Linked DNA regions of Haloactinomyces albus. The protein of the gene in region 1 interacts with the protein of each later gene in a pairwise test. Links are inferred from orthologs where the notes say so. Each region holds a gene or a part of one and is shown in the gene's direction. Other genes may lie near its edges.

Region 1 (7,384 bases):
CGAAGAGACCGCCCACTGCGGAGAGGCCGATCGTGGCAAGCAGCAGCAGGATCGGCATGAACGGTTGCACATAACGCAGGTGGTGAACATGCGCGGTCCGCAATGTCGAGATCGCGAGCAGGACGAGGAGGAAACCGAAGGCCATCGCCAGCACGAGGGGGCGCCGGGTGGGCTGTTCCCGCAGCAGGTGAACCGTGCCCACGATTCCCACGAGCAGGGCGCCGGGGAAGACGAAGGCGTAGTCGTTCAGGCCGCTGAAGACGAGGAGAAAGCCGTGGAACCTCGTCAGTGCCGCGTCCAGGAACTCGGTGGGATAGAAGATCGGTGTGTAGAGCAGGGATTTCGCCTGGGCACCGGTTGCGGTCGTCGTCCCGGTAACGGCCCGGTAGAAGAGCCGTTGGCCGATGCCTGCCAGCAGCGGCAGCGAAATCGGGGCGAGCAGTCCGAGCGTGCCCGGCCACGACATGCTGTGTGACGGGCTGTGGGATGTGCTGCGGGCGCGGTCGCGGCGGAGGACCGTCCAGGTCATCGCGACGCACAGGACGACGGTGAAGATGAACGCTTCGGGTCTCGACAAAGCCGCCAGCGCCGCCACGACGGGGGTCAGAACGAAGTGCTTGCGCGGTGCTTCGACGGTGAAGGCGAGGAGAGCGGCGGTGAGCAGCAGTGCGACGAAACCGATCTCCATGCCGCTGACGGAGCCCCACAGCAGCGCGCCGTTGACCGCGACGAGTCCGCCTGCCCAGGCACCGACTCGTCTGTTCATGACCCGACGACCGATCAGGAAGACGCACACCGCCGTCAGGGCGAAGCACAGGCTGCCGAATCCCATGGCGAACGGCAGGAAGGCCTGTCCCTGGATCCCGATCGCGTAGAACGCACCCAGCACGAGGACGTACAGCAGGCTGCTGGCACCGGTACTGATCGGTTCACCGGTGTTGTACTGCAGGAAGTGACCTTGGCCGAGCTGGCTGGCGTACTGCAGGTGAATGTAGGCATCGTCCAGCGGGGGGATGAAGTTCCCCGCGTTGTAGGCGAGGTTGACCGCCATGAACGCGATGCTCGACAGGAATGCCGTGGTCCCCACGGCCCAGGCGAGTGGATCGCGCCGCGCCAGGAATCCGCGGGCTTGCTTCGCCGCGGGTGCGCGGACGCTCTCCGGATCCTCGTGGCGGAGGCTGTCGTGCGGCCCCGTGCTCGGATGGCCGTTCTTGGGGACAGTGACCTCCTCGGAGTTCGAGGGCTGGTCCCTGCTCGGCAGGCTGGACGACACGCGGTGCACCTCGCAGTCACTGTGGGGAGTGAACGGAACTCTCGTCACGTCTACGTGAGTGAAAGTTCCGTTCACCCGCCGGTACAGGAAGGCTGTCGCTCGTAGCCGTCGATGATCCAGCCTCCGTTGGATTTGCGCTTCAGCCCGAACGTGCCCAGCCGTGGGCCTCCTCGAACATCGAGCAGGCAGGAGGATACGGACGCGTCCGCGCCTCCGACCTTCACCGCCCCCTCGCCGAAATCCGGGTTCTTGTACTCATGGGGGCTGGTGACCCGGTTGCTGAGCTGCTGGGCGGCGGTGGGGCAGTTCGGGGCACCGTGGGCGGCTGCGAACCGGCTGCTGGCTGGCGGGGTGAACAGGGAGCATACGGTGTCGGGCTTGGTGGCGACGAAGTCGTAGACCGTGATGACGGCGGCTTTCGGACTGGTTTGCAGGATCGGCCTGGCGCCCTGCTCCGCCGCTCCGGGGGTCCCACCGCTGCCGCTGCCGCTGTCGTTGCCGAAGTAGTGGTCGAGCGCGACAGGCAGGAGCAGGAACGCCAGAAGCAGATACAGCAGTCGCCGGACCGGTTTGAACCGCAGCAGCCGCAGGGCTTTCTTCCACAGCGGTCGCTTCGGGGACGCCGCGGTGTTGTTCGGCGGGCCAGGTGGGGGTGTGGTTCCCGCACCGCTGCCGTGCAGGCGTTGCCACTCCTGGAACCGCTGAAATTCGAGGAACTGCTGGTACTGCCGGAACGCTTCGTCGTTCTGCGGGTGCGGTGGGAGCGTGTCCTGGTGTTCCGAGGTGGTCGTCCGCTGCGGCTCGTCGACCGGTTCGGCCTCGACGATCTCCGGTAGTGCCGGCTCCGGCGGGGAGTTCGGCGAAGGTGCGTGCTGCGCGTGCTCGTCCGGCGAGTCGTTCGGGTCGGCCACGGTGAACATCATGCCGTGTCCGGCAAGTCACCGGGGCCCGCCGGTGGGGGGCCACATCGGTGGGCACGGCACCTGACGTATGCTGGTGGAGGTTCCACCAAAGACCGCTGGTCTTCCCTGCGTTGCTCGCTTGGGGTTGCTCACTCGGGCTCTCCTGCTCTGCCGGGCTACGCCGGGAACGAAGGTCCCGTGAGATGCGGGCGACCCGCGCAGGAGAACGAGGCAGTATCAGCGCGAGCATCGCGCCCCTGATCTTCACGCCCCGTGCCTGCTGCGCCGGGGCGTTTCTCGTCTCCAGGACTCGGCGACCGGCACCGCCGCGAGCACTAGAGAGGAGGCGACATGGCGAAGCCCGAGAAAGTGGACGCGGTCAACGAGCTTACGGAGCACTTCAACAAGGCGACCGCGACGGTTGTGACCGAGTATCGCGGGCTGTCCATGGGGCAGCTCAAGGAGCTGCGCCGTTCCCTCGGCGAGGGCGCGACCTATCGTGTCGCGAAGAACACGCTGGTCAAGATCGCCACCAAGGAATCGGGCGTCGAGGGCCTCGACGACCTGTTCGTCGGCCCGACCGCGCTGACCTTCATCGAAGGTGAGCCGGTGGAGGCGGCGAAGGTTCTGCGTGACTTCTCCAGGGACAACAAGGCCCTGGTGATCAAGGGCGGTTACATGGACGGCCGCCCGATCTCGGTGTCCGAGGTCGAGCGCATTGCCGATCTGGACTCCCGCGAGGCCACCCTCGGCAAGTTGGCAGGCGCGATGAAGGCCAAGCTGACCGAGACCGCGGGCCTGCTTTCCGCTCCGGCATCTCAGGTCGCGCGCATGACCGAGGCGCTGAAGGACAAGAAGGACACCGGCTCCGCGGAGAGCTGACCCACCCCCATCGACGAAAGCGTCCCTGGGTTGCGCCCGATGCGGGCGCTGATGTGATCTGAAAGGAACGCCATCATGGCCAAGATGAGCAACGAGGAACTGCTGGACGTCTTCAAGGAGATGACCCTCCTGGAGCTTTCGGAGTTCGTGAAGCAGTTCGAGGAGACCTTCGACGTCACCGCTGCGGCCCCGGTCGCGGCTGCGGCCCCGGCTGCCGCCGCTGGTCCGGCTGCCGAGGAGGAAGAGCAGGACGAGTTCGACGTCGTGCTCGAGGACGCAGGCGAGAAGAAGATCAACGTCATCAAGGTCGTCCGCGAGGTCATCTCCGGCCTCGGCCTGAAGGAGGCCAAGGAGCTGGTCGAGGGCGCTCCGAAGCCGCTGCTGGAGAAGGTCGACAAGGAGAAGGCCGACGACGCCAAGGCCAAGCTGGAGGAGTCCGGCGCCAAGATCACCCTCAAGTGATCATGCGCTGATACCTCACGAAGAAGGGGCGGTCACCCGCATCGGGTGACCGCCCCTTCTTCGTGCATCACCGATCGTGCTCGCCTCCGCCGTCGTTCGCGCGTGGTTGCCGTTCGTGGCGACAATGCGTCATGGCCTCCGACACCGCTGGTACGCATCCGACACTGCGAGTGCGGCCGGACCGTGAGCTGTGGTCGTTCGTGGCGCCGCGGCACCGGCGGGAGCAGGTCCTGGTGCGCTACGACGGCACAGCCTCGCTCGGGCACGTCGTCCAGTCGCTGGGGATTCCGCTGACCGAGGTCGGCGCCTTGCTGGTCGACGGAGTTCCCACCGAGCACTCGCAGCGGCCCGGGCCTGCGGCGACCGTCGAGATCCGGCCTGTCGAGCGTCCGCAGGCGATCCGTGCGCATTTCGTACTCGACGTGCACCTCGGGACTCTCGCGCGGCGGATGCGGCTGCTGGGTATCGATACCGCGTACCGCAACGATGCCGAGGACGGTGCGTTGATCGAGCAGTCGGCGCGGGAGGAACGCGTGCTGCTCAGCAAGGATCGCGGGCTGTTGCGGCGCCGGGCACTGTGGTCCGGGGCTTTCGTACGAGGTACGCGGCCCGCAGAGCAACTCGCGGACGTGCTGGGCAGGTTCGCGCCCGGGCTGAATCCGTGGACGCGGTGTCTTGCCTGCAACGGTGAGCTGGCGGCGGTGGCCAAGAGCGAGGTGGTCGACGAGCTGGAGCCGGGTACTCGGCGCTGCTATGACGTCTATGCGCGGTGCCGCTCGTGCGGGCGCGTGTACTGGCGTGGTGCGCATGCGGACAAACTCGACGCGATCGTGGCGGAAGCCCGCTCGATGCATCCTGATCGCGGAGAAGATGGGCGAGGCTGACCGGATTCCGGTTACCCCACGGTGCTGTGGCATCGATCCCGACTCTCTCGAACGCGGACAAGGGACAAACCGGGCATCGCCGATGTGCAGGCGAGAAAAAGAGGAGCTCGTGAGTAACCTGCGGTCCGCGCACTCGTTGCCCGAGTGTGATGCGCTCAACTCCCGTTGAGCGCATCACAGAGGACAGGCTGCCCGGCCGAGTCGTTCGTCCCGGAACTCGTGTGCGGGCGAGATTCCGGTTAGCGGGGACGCCGGACGGGATACGGCCAACGAAGGACGCGGAGGTACGGATGGGCGTCGAGGTGGCCGTCGAGGGACTGTCGAAGTCTTTCGGTGCGCAGACCATCTGGTCCGATGTCACGCTGACCCTGCCGAGAGGTGAGATCAGCGTGTTGCTCGGGCCTTCGGGAACCGGGAAATCGGTTTTTCTGAAGTCGCTGGTCGGGTTGCTCAAGCCCGAGCAGGGTCACGTGGTCATCAACGGTGTGGATGTCTGCAGCTGCTCGGAACACGAGCTCTACGAGATCCGCAAGCTCTTCGGCGTGCTGTTCCAGGACGGCGCGTTGTTCGGGTCGATGAACCTGTTCGACAACATCGCGTTCCCGCTGCGGGAGCACACCCGCAAGGGAGAGACCGAGGTCCGGAACGTGGTGCTCGAAAAGATGGAGATGGTCGGGCTCATCGGCTCGGAGACGAAACTCCCCGGCGAGATCTCCGGCGGTATGAAAAAGCGCGCGGGCCTGGCCAGAGCACTGGTGCTCGACCCCGAGATCATTCTGTTCGACGAGCCCGATTCCGGCCTCGACCCCGTCCGCACCGCCTATCTGAACCAGCTCATCGTCGACCTCAACGCGCAGACCGACGCGACGTTTCTGATCGTCACCCACGACATCAACACGGCACGTACGGTGCCGGACAACATCGGGATGCTGTTCCGGCGCAACCTGGCCATGTTCGGCCCCCGGGAGGTACTGCTGACCTCGACCGAGCCCGCGGTCGAGCAGTTCCTCAACGGACGCAGGCAGGGCCCGATCGGCATGAGCGAGGAAAAGGACTCCGGTCAGGCGGCGGCCGAACTCGCCGAGCTCGGCGGCGACAACGGCGTACCGCAGCTCATTCCACAGCTGGAGATATCACCCGGTGTGCCCAAGCGGGCAGCCGTCCAGCGCCGCCAGGACCGGGTGATGGCCAATTTGCAGTCGCTGAATCCCAGCGCACAGCGGGAAATTCTCAACAGTCTCAGCTCGCGGGAGCGTCACCGCTATGGCGTGGCAGACGGTGCGCCTGCTGTCGACAACGGTGTGCCTGCCGCAGAGGTGCCTGCCGCCGAAGCCGAACAGCCGACGGAGCCCGTCGGACCGAAGCCCACGCCCACTCCGCGTCCTCGGACGCGGTCGATTCCCGAACAACAGCCCCCGTGGAGCCAGGACTCGGTGGACGAGCAGGCACCAGCCGGTGCACCTCGACGGCGGTGGTTCGGTCGTAAGAGCAACCGGGGTGATAACCAGTGACCGCACCTTCATCGGCGCGGTTCCCCGGTGCGGGCGGGCTGCGCGAGACCGGCAAGCTGTTCGCGCTCGCACTCGACGTACTCCGGGCGCTGCCCAAACGCCCGTTCCAGATCCGCGAATTCATCCAGCAGTGCTGGTTCCTGGCCGGTGTCACCATCCTGCCGACCGCACTGGTGGCGATCCCGTTCGGCGCGGTGATCGCCCTGCAGCTCGGCTCGCTGACCCGCCAGCTCGGTGCGCAGTCGTTCACCGGTGCGGCCAGTGTCCTGGCGATCATCCAGCAGGCCAGCCCCATCGTGACCGCGCTGCTCATCGCGGGCGCAGGCGGTTCGGCGATCTGTGCGGACCTGGGCTCCCGCAAGATCCGCGAGGAGATCGACGCGATGGAAGTACTCGGCGTCTCGCCGATCCATCGTCTCGTGGTGCCGCGGGTGCTCTCGGCGATGCTCGTCGCCGTACTGCTCAACGGCATGGTCAGCGTGGTCGGCGTGATGGGGGGTTACTTCTTCAACGTCATCATGCAGGGCGGTACTCCGGGCGCCTATATGGCGAGTTTCGGCGCACTGGCGCAGCTGTCGGATGTGTGGATCGGTGAGATCAAGGCATTGTGCTTCGGGTTCATCGCCGGTGTGGTGGCTGCCTACCGAGGGTTGAACCCCCCGCCGGGACCGAAAGGCGTCGGTGATGCCGTGAATCAGTCGGTGGTGATCACGTTCCTGCTGCTGTTCGCGGTGAACTTCATCCTCACCACGGTGTATCTGCAGATCGTTCCACCGCAAGGGATGTGACGGGCATGACGACGATTCCTCAGCGCGCCCGCCGAATCCTGCGGCGCCCGCTGGAGGTACTCGACGATCTGGGTGACCAGATGTCGTTCTACCTGCGGGCACTGGCGTGGATACCGAAGGCGATCACCCGCTACACCCGGGAGGTGCTGCGCCTGCTGGCCGAGGTCAGCTTCGGCAGCGGTGCGCTCGCGGTGATCGGCGGCACGGTCGGCGTGATGATCGGTCTCACCCTGTTCACCGGCACCGTGGTAGGTCTGCAGGGCTACGCCGCCCTGAACCAGCTCGGCACGTCGGCCTTCGCCGGGTTCATCTCCGCCTACTTCAACACCCGTGAGATCGCTCCCCTGGTGGCGGGACTGGCCCTGTCGGCCACGGTCGGATCCGGATTCACCGCGCAACTCGGCGCGATGCGGATCTCCGACGAGATCGACGCGATGGAAGTAATGGGCATCCCGAGCCTGCCGTACCTGGTCACCACTCGGGTGATCGCGGGTTTCATCGCGGTGATCCCGCTGTACGTGCTGGGGCTGCTCACCTCGTACCTGGCGGCACGCACGGTGACGGTGCAGCTGTATTCCCAGTCCGCGGGCACGTATGACCACTACTTCAATCTGTTCTTACCTCCGGGGGACGTGTTGTGGTCCTTCGGCAAGGTGCTCATCTTCAGCGTGCTGGTGATCAT
Region 2 (8,059 bases), 2.0 Mb from region 1 along the record:
CGTCTACTGCGGAGGTGGCGGACACCTTCGATCACTCCGGCGACCACCATCGCCATGCCGATGCCGAGCAGCACGCCCAGGAGCGGTTGGCGCTGGAAAGTGATTCCGCCGACGTAGCCGACCAGGGTGAAGTAGGTGGCCCAGCACGTGACTCCGATGCCGGTGAACAGGGCGAACGAGGCGCGTGGGAAGCGGACCGATCCTGTCGTCAGGGTGGCGGCCGTACGGCATCCGGGAATGAACCGGCAGATGACCAGCACGCCGCCGCCGCGTTCGTGCAGCGCCCTGCTTGCCCAGTCGAAGGGCTTACGTTTGCGGGATCCGGGCCGCATCCGGTCGATCAGCCGGCCACCGGCGGTATAGCCGATCGCGTACGACACGTGGTCTCCCACGAAGCCCCCCAGGGCACCCACTGCGATGACCGCCGGCAGGTTCGGGTTGCCGGACGCGGCGAACACCCCGGAGGTGACGACCAGTGTTTCGCCGGGGATGGTGGGAAAGAACCCGTCGATGGCCACGAACACGAAGACCGCGAGATAGAGCCACGGCGATCCCATGGCGCCGTTCAGCAGGCCGACGACATCGATCGTGATCACATCCCAGGGTCGGTCTCCGATACGTTGCGCCCCGACGTCAGGCGACGCGGGCGGGCGGATCCTCGGTGCGCGCCCTCGACATCACCGCACGACAGTCGGGAAAACCCCTAGAGGTCGGTGATGTCCCAGGTGAGGGTGCGTGGTCCGTCGCCGGGCCGCAGCATCCACCGTACTGCGGAGAGCGTGGTGCTTTCCGACAATACGTAGACGGTGTGCCCGCCTGCCGTCTCACCGGGGGAAACCCCGATTTGGTGGGGTGGACGGGACGACAACGACATCGGAGCCTTGGCGATCGCCGAACCGTCCTCTGCCACCAATACCAGATACAGGTCCGGCAGCGAGGTGAACGGCATCACCCCGCCATTGGTCAGTTCGGTGTGCACGACCACGGCCCGTTGCCCTTCCTGCAGCTCATGACCGGCGGCGCTGAACAGGAAGTCGGCGGGATCGACCACCTCCACCAGTTTGATGCCGATCCGCTCACCCTCGAGTCCCTCGATCTCGAGCGTGCTGCCGACGGTACCGCTGCGAGGTGGAGGCGGCGGAGGAGATGGTGTCTGCTGGGCCGCCGGGGCACCTGCGGCCGCCTGACTGTTCCCGCGGACCCATGAGGCCGAACCGGGTGGCCCCCAGGTGCTCCCCGCTTGGTGCGGCCCCGCTTGCGGGGGAGCAGGATTCGGTCCGGGAGCCTGCTGCGGGACCGGACCGCTACCGGGTGGAAAGCCACCGGGGCCGAGCGGTTGGGGCGGGGACTGCGGAGCGGCGGGTTGTTGGGCGGCGGGCTGTTTGCCCGGATGCGGGCCGCTCTGACTGGGGTAGGGACCGCTCGGGTAGGGGCCGCTGGGATGGGGACCGCTCGGCCCGCTGTGGACGGGATGTCCACCGCTGAAGCCACCGGACTGCGGGTCGGCGGGGCGGGAACCCCCGGGGCCCACCGGGTACGGGCCGCTGGATTGATGCCCCCATGCACCGGCGGTGGCCAAGGCGTGGCGAATGCCCTGGGGATCACACTCCACCCCGACAAGAAGGGGGAGCCCGCTGGTGGACAGTGCCGCGAATCGCGCGGCGACGTCGCGGACGTCCATGCCGAGGTGACCTGCGATCTCGTGCACTGCTGCGCGGCCCGTCTCGGCGATGAAGGTCAGCAGACGTATGTCCACGGGGTCAGGTGCGGTCACGTCCGGCCACGCTACCTGCCGAGCGGGGGCACGATGCCGGGCGGGCGGTCTCCGCGGACCGGTCCGTGTGTCGGCGTGTGAGCCCGGATCCGCTACCGCATCCGGCACGCGCGACACGCTCGGGGAGGTCTCTCCGCGTGGGTCGGTCCTCGGGGTTAGTCTGGCTCAAGCCGCCGCCGGAATCCACGTTGCCGGAACCGCGCTGCCGGAACTCACGTTGTCCGGTATGCACTCCCGAGAGCATGTGTCGATCCGCGTCGGCTGCCACATCGTGAATGCGAGCGCTGCCCCGCTCTCGGAAGGGAGACCTCAATCGTGCCTGCTGATTCCTTCGTTCACCTGCACGTGCACACCGAGTACTCGATGTTGGACGGTGCGGCGAAGGTCGGTGCCCTGTTCACCGAGGCCCAGCGACTCGAGATGCCCGCCGTGGGCATGACCGACCACGGCAACATGTTCGGTGCCGACGAGTTCTACCAGCAGGCTAAGAAGACGGGCATCAAACCGATCATCGGCATCGAGGCATATGTCGCGCCGTACAGCCGCTACCACAAGAAGCCGGTGTTCTGGGGGGAGTCGAAGCAGCGCACCACCGACGAGTACGGCGAGGGCGGTGACGTCTCGGGTGCGGGCGCCTACACCCACATGACGATGCTGGCTCGTAACGGCACCGGTCTGCGCAATCTGTTCACCCTGTCCAGCCGTGCCAGCTTCGAAGGTACTTACCGCAAACCGAGGCTGGACCGGGAGCTGATCTCCGAGTACGCCGAGGGCATCATCGCCACCACCGGGTGTCCTTCCGGTGAGGTGCAGACCCGGCTGCGTCTGCGGCAGTACCGCGAGGCGTTGCAGGCCGCGTCGGACTACCGTGACATCTTCGGGCAGGAGAACTTCTTCCTGGAGCTGATGGACCACGGTCTGCGGATCGAGCAGTTCGTCCGCGAGGACCTGCTCAAGATCGGCAAGGAACTCGGCCTCAAGCCGCTGGCCACCAACGACAGCCACTACGTCACCGCCGATCAGGCCGAGTCCCACGACGCGCTGCTGTGCGTGCAGTCCGGTAAGACCCTCAACGACGAGGACCGCTTCCAGCTCAACGGCAGTGGCTATTACCTCAAGTCCGCCCAGGAGATGCGCGACTACTGGGATGCCGAGGTCCCCGGTGCGGCCGACAACACGCTGCTGGTGGCCGACATGATCGAGCCCTACGAGGACGTGTGGTCGTTTCAGGACCGGATGCCGCGTGTGACGGTCGAGCACGGCAAGACCGAGCGTGACGCGCTGGAAGAGGAGGTTGAGCACTACCTGCCCAGTCGCTTCCCGGACGGCGTCACCGAGGAGTACCAGGAGCGGATCAAGCTCGAGATCGACGTGCTGGACACCAAGGGCTACTGCGCGTACTTCCTCGTCGTCGGCGACGTCACCCGGTGGGCGAAGTCGCAGGGCATTCACGTCGGCCCCGGTCGTGGCTCGGCGGCGGGATCGCTGCTGGCCTACGTCCTGCACATCACCAACCTCGACCCGATCGCGCACGGGTTGATCTTCGAGCGCTTCCTCAATCCCGAGCGCGACTCGCCGCCGGACATCGACCTCGACTTCGACGACCGCCGCCGCGACGAGGTGCTGCAATACGCCATCGACAAGTACGGCAAGGACAAGGTCGCTCAGGTCATCACCTTCGGCAAGATCAAGACCAAGGCCGCGATCAAGGACGCCGCGCGCGTGCACCACGGCCAGCCCGGTTTCGCCATCGCCGACAAGATCTCCAAGGCTCTGCCCGCACCGGTCGCGGCCAAGGACATTCCGCTGTCCGGCATCACCGACCCCGAGCACGAGCGCTACGCAGAGGCCGCCGAGGTGCGTGGCCTCATCGAGTCCGACCAGTCCGTCTCGCAGATCTTCGACACCGCCCGGGGATTGGAAGGCCTGATCCGCAACGCGGGCGTGCATGCGTGTGCGGTCATCCTGTCCTCCCAACCGCTGATGGGGACGGTGCCGCTGTGGATGCGTGACGACGGTTCGGTGATCACCGGTTGGGATTACCCGAGCTGTGAGGCCATCGGTCTGCTCAAGATGGATTTCCTGGGATTGTCGAACCTGACGATTCTCGGTGACGCCCTGCAGTCGGTCCGCACCAACCACGACCTCGAGATCGACCTGTCCACCCTCGCGCTGGACGACCCCAACACCTACTCACTGCTGGCGCGCGGGGAGAGCCTGGGCGTGTTCCAGCTCGAGGGTGGCGGCATGCGCGAGCTGCTCAAACGCCTGCGGCCGACCGAGTTCACCGACATCGTGGCCGCCAATGCCCTCTACCGGCCGGGTCCGATGGAGGTCAACGCGCACCTCGACTACGCCGACCGCAAGAACGGCCGCAAGCCCGTCGAGCCGATCCATCCGGAGCTGGAGGAGCCGCTGCGCGACATCCTCGCCGAGACCTACGGCCTGATCGTCTACCAGGAGCAGATCATGGCCATCGCGCAGAAGGTGGCCGACTACAGCATGGGGCAGGCCGACATGCTGCGCCGTGCGATGGGCAAGAAGAAGAAGGAAGTTCTCGACGAGGAGTTCGAGAGGTTCCACCGGGGGATGGTCAACAACGGCTACACCGAGGAGGCCATCAACGCGCTGTGGACCACGGTGCTGCCCTTCGCCGGGTACGCGTTCAACAAGTCCCACGCCGCCGGTTACGCGCTGGTGGCCTACTGGACCGCCTATCTCAAGGCGAACTACCCGGCCGAGTACATGGCCGCACTGCTGACCGCCAACGGCGACAACAAGGACAAGATGGCGGTCTACCTCAGCGAATGCCGCCGGATGGGCATCCGGGTCCTGTCTCCGGATGTCAACGACTCGCGGGACACCTTCACCCCGGTCGGTTCCGACGTCCGCTTCGGTTTGACTGCCGTGCGCAATGTCGGTTCGAACGTGGTGTCCTCGATCTGCAAGGTGCGCGAGGAGAAGGGTCGATACGCCTCGTTCACGGACTTTCTGGACAAGTCCGAGACGACCGCCTGCAACAAGCGGGTCATCGAGTCGCTGATCAAGGCCGGTGCCTTCGACTCGCTCGGGCATACCCGGATGGCGCTGACCCAGCACCACGAGGCGGCGGTGGACGCGGTCATCGGACTCAAGCGGCAGGAGGCGCTCGGTCAGTTCGACCTGTTCGGATCGGACCCGTCCGAACAGAGCAGCGCGGAAGCCTCGCCGTTGGCGCACCTGACGTTCACCTCGCAGGAATGGCCGCGTAAGCAGCTGCTGTCCTACGAACGCGAGATGCTGGGCCTCTACGTCTCGGCGCACCCGCTGGACGGTGCCGAGCGGCTGCTGGCGCCGTACCAGGACACCGGGATCGCGGAACTGGTCGGTGGGGACCGTTCCGACGGTGGCGGTAAGGACGGCAAGGATCCGCAGGTCAAGATCGCGGGCATGATCTCCGGTATCCAGCGGCGGATCAACAAGAACGGCCACCCGTGGGCGATCGTGAGTCTGGAGGACCTCGATGCCAGTGTCGAGGTGCTGTTCTTCCCGAAGTCCTACGAGATGTTCTCCGACTGCCTGGTCGAGGACACCGCGATCGCCGTCAAGGGCCGCATCAACGAGCGGGAGGGGGCGATCAGCGTGTTCGCCTCGGATGCGGTGCCGGTGGACATCTCCACGGCGGAGACCGATCCCGGGGCCAGCCCGGCGTTCGTCATCAAGGTTCCGGTCAGCAAGGTGGACCGGCCCTTGGTGACCGAGCTCAAGCGCACCCTGCAGGCGCATTCCGGGACCGTGCCCGTGCACGTCAAGGTGCAGGGTCCCCGGGGCATCACCCGCCTGGCGTTGTCCAGCGACTACTTCGTCTCCACCGACAACGGCCTGCAAGGAGAACTGAAGGGGCTGCTCGGCGCGGGCTGCTTCGACGCAGTGTGACCCTCGCGAGGTGATCGCCGGTGTTGTTGCTCGGACGAGGGTTCTTTCAGCGTCGGGATGACAGTTGGCGATAAACGGTGTTCACTGGAGATGGCAGCTTGTTTGGCGATCCCGAAAGGCCGGCATGTCCATCACCGAGCATCACTCGCACGCCGAAGTCCCCGTCCTCGACAACGATTTCGTGCAGGATCCGCACGTGCGGTATGCGCAAATGCGCGCCGACGCTCCCGCGCAGCGGGTCGTCACCGTGGCCGGAATGCCGGTATGGGTGGTGACCCGCTACGCCGAGGCCAAGATGGCACTGGCGGATCCCAGGTTCAGCAAGGATTTCCAGCGGATGCGGGGCTTGCTGGACAGCCAAGTCCAGCCGGGCCAGTCACGGCCGGAGTTCGCCGACTCGATTCAGGCACACATGCTCAATATGGATCCGCCGGACCACACCCGCCTGCGCAAGTTGGTGATGAAGGCGTTCACCCCTCGCCGGGTGGAGGCATTGCGACCTCGGATCGAGGAGATCACCGCGGAGCTGCTCGACGACATGGCCGATCGTTCCGAGGTGGATCTGCTCGATGCGTTCGCGTTCCCACTGCCGATCCGGGTCATCTGTGAGCTGCTGGGAATCCCCGAAGATCGCAGAGACGAGTTCCGTACGTGGTCGAACACGCTGGTGGGCAGCGACCCCGATGCGGCCCAGCAGGCAGCGGGAGCAATGGCCGCCTACCTCATCGAACTGATCGAGCAGAAACGCAGGCAACCGGCGGAGGACCTGATCACGGGTCTGATCGAGGCAAGCGAGGACGCCGACCGGCTCAGTGAGCAAGAGCTGATCAGTATGGTGTTCGTCCTCCTGGTCGCCGGGCACGAGACGACGGTGAACCTGATCGGCAACGGCGTGCTCGCGCTGCTGCGCAACCCCGAGCAGTTCGCGGCGGTGCGGGCCGACCTCGAGCAGGTGCCCGCCGTGATCGAGGAAACCCTGCGCTACGACGGGCCGGTCAACCTGGCCACACTGCGCTTCACCGCCGAAACCGTGAGGCTGGGGGACGTGGAGATTCCGGAGGGTGAACTCGTCCTCGTATCGCTGAGTTCGGCCAACCGGGACGAGGACAAGTATCCCCGAGCGCAGGAGTTCGACCCGGACCGTTCCACCACCGGACACCTGGCTTTCGGGCACGGTATCCACTTCTGCGTCGGTGCGCCGCTGGCCCGGCTGGAGGGGCAGATCGCCATGCGCCGATTGATCGAGCGGTTCCCGAACCTGTCCTCGGCTGTCGCCGCCGACGACGTCCAGTGGCGCTTCAGCACTCTGATGCGGGGGCTGGAGACCCTGCCGGTGCGGCTGGGGTGAGCCGGCCGGGTGGCCGGTACATTTCGCGAGAAATGTACCGGCCACCCGGCCCCTACACCGTCACCGCAGGGCGATGACGGTGTAGGGGCCGACCTCGCGCTGTACGAAGGCAGGGGAGTCGAACACCTCCGCGTCGAAGTACACGGTGTAGTTGCGCACGTTCGGCTGCTGCGGGAACGCGTCGGCGTTCAGCGTCAGAGCGAGTGTGTCCTCGCCGAGAGGCGGTTTCGAGGACTCGCTTCCCGACGTCGTGTCCCGGCTCTCCTGCTTCCTCTCGTGCCGGAGGACGAACACGTTCGGCGGTGGAAATTCGCTGCGGTCGAGCCGCCGTAGCAGTTCCCGGGAGCTGTCGGCTTCGGCCCACTTCCGGATCGTGGCTGCTCGCTGCCGGTAATGGGCCAGTGGGTTGGCATAGTGCGGTGTCTCCTGCTGGAAGCTCCAGTACGGCTTGAAGGACAGCACCGTGTAATTCGTGGTGAGCAGGATGTTTTCCTGTGGCTTGCGTCCGGTCAGAGTCCCGATCGTGGTGATGAGTTCGTCCAGATGGGCGTTCGGCGCGCTGGGGTCCTGTCGGCCCTTCGCATTGGTGCCTGTGGGGTAGTAGTCCTCGTAGGCGTTCGTGAGGGGGGTCTTCAGTGAGTCGCCGATCGCCGACTGGGTGATCGTGATGGCTCCGAGAAGTCCGAGTGTGCATGCCACGCCGGTGATCCGGAAGGCATGGCGGGTGTCGAGGGTGCGTCGTAGGTAGCCGATCAGTCCCCACAGGCCGAGCACCCCGCTCGTGGCCAGAACCACATCGAGGATCACGTTGAGCCGGAATGCCAGCAGGGTCGTCTCGGCGATGAGGGCGAGCGTGGACAGGGCGAACCAGCAGTAGACGGACACCACCACCGTGAGCAGTGCGGCAGCGATGTGGTTGCTGCGGCAACGCAGCAACAGCCAGACGAGACCTGCCAAGCACAGCACGCCGAACGCGTTCGCCTCGGTCATCGGCAGGGGGAGGAAAGCACTGTTCTCGGGCA

The links.
Region 2: the proteins of rplL (region 1) and dnaE interact in binary tests that used the Escherichia coli proteins (3 or more experiments, as listed by UniProt). The link is inferred for Haloactinomyces albus from one-to-one orthologs.

The regions. Positions count from the first base shown.
Region 1 is NZ_JAVDXW010000001.1:2,760,236-2,767,619, forward strand. The notes cover bases 1,872-4,825. They hold rplL (50S ribosomal protein L7/L12), read left to right. Parts: upstream 1,872-3,132; coding sequence 3,133-3,519; downstream 3,520-4,825. Other genes in these bases: JOF55_RS13070 (hypothetical protein), read right to left, coding at 1,872-2,184; rplJ (50S ribosomal protein L10), read left to right, coding at 2,527-3,057; JOF55_RS13085 (Mut7-C RNAse domain-containing protein), read left to right, coding at 3,651-4,403; JOF55_RS13090 (ABC transporter ATP-binding protein), read left to right, coding at 4,694-4,825. Outside these bases: JOF55_RS13065 (DUF8728 domain-containing protein), read right to left, coding at 1-1,273; more of JOF55_RS13070, read right to left, coding at 1,345-1,871; more of JOF55_RS13090, read left to right, coding at 4,826-5,914; JOF55_RS13095 (MlaE family ABC transporter permease), read left to right, coding at 5,911-6,702; JOF55_RS13100 (MlaE family ABC transporter permease), read left to right, coding at 6,708-7,384. UniProt on the Escherichia coli protein: The binding site for several of the GTPase factors involved in protein synthesis (IF-2, EF-Tu, EF-G and RF3). Is thus essential for accurate translation.
Region 2 is NZ_JAVDXW010000001.1:768,150-776,208, reverse strand. Bases 1,755-5,889 are described here. They hold dnaE (DNA polymerase III subunit alpha), read left to right. Parts: upstream 1,755-2,089; coding sequence 2,090-5,689; downstream 5,690-5,889. Other genes in these bases: JOF55_RS03580 (cytochrome P450 family protein), read left to right, coding at 5,814-5,889; JOF55_RS03590 (Lrp/AsnC family transcriptional regulator), read right to left, coding at 1,755-1,774. In the rest of the region: JOF55_RS03595 (DedA family protein), read right to left, coding at 1-596; more of JOF55_RS03590, read right to left, coding at 704-1,754; more of JOF55_RS03580, read left to right, coding at 5,890-7,037; JOF55_RS03575 (arabinofuranosyltransferase), read right to left, coding at 7,098-8,059. UniProt on the Escherichia coli protein: DNA polymerase III is a complex, multichain enzyme responsible for most of the replicative synthesis in bacteria. This DNA polymerase also exhibits 3' to 5' exonuclease activity. The alpha chain is the DNA polymerase catalytic subunit.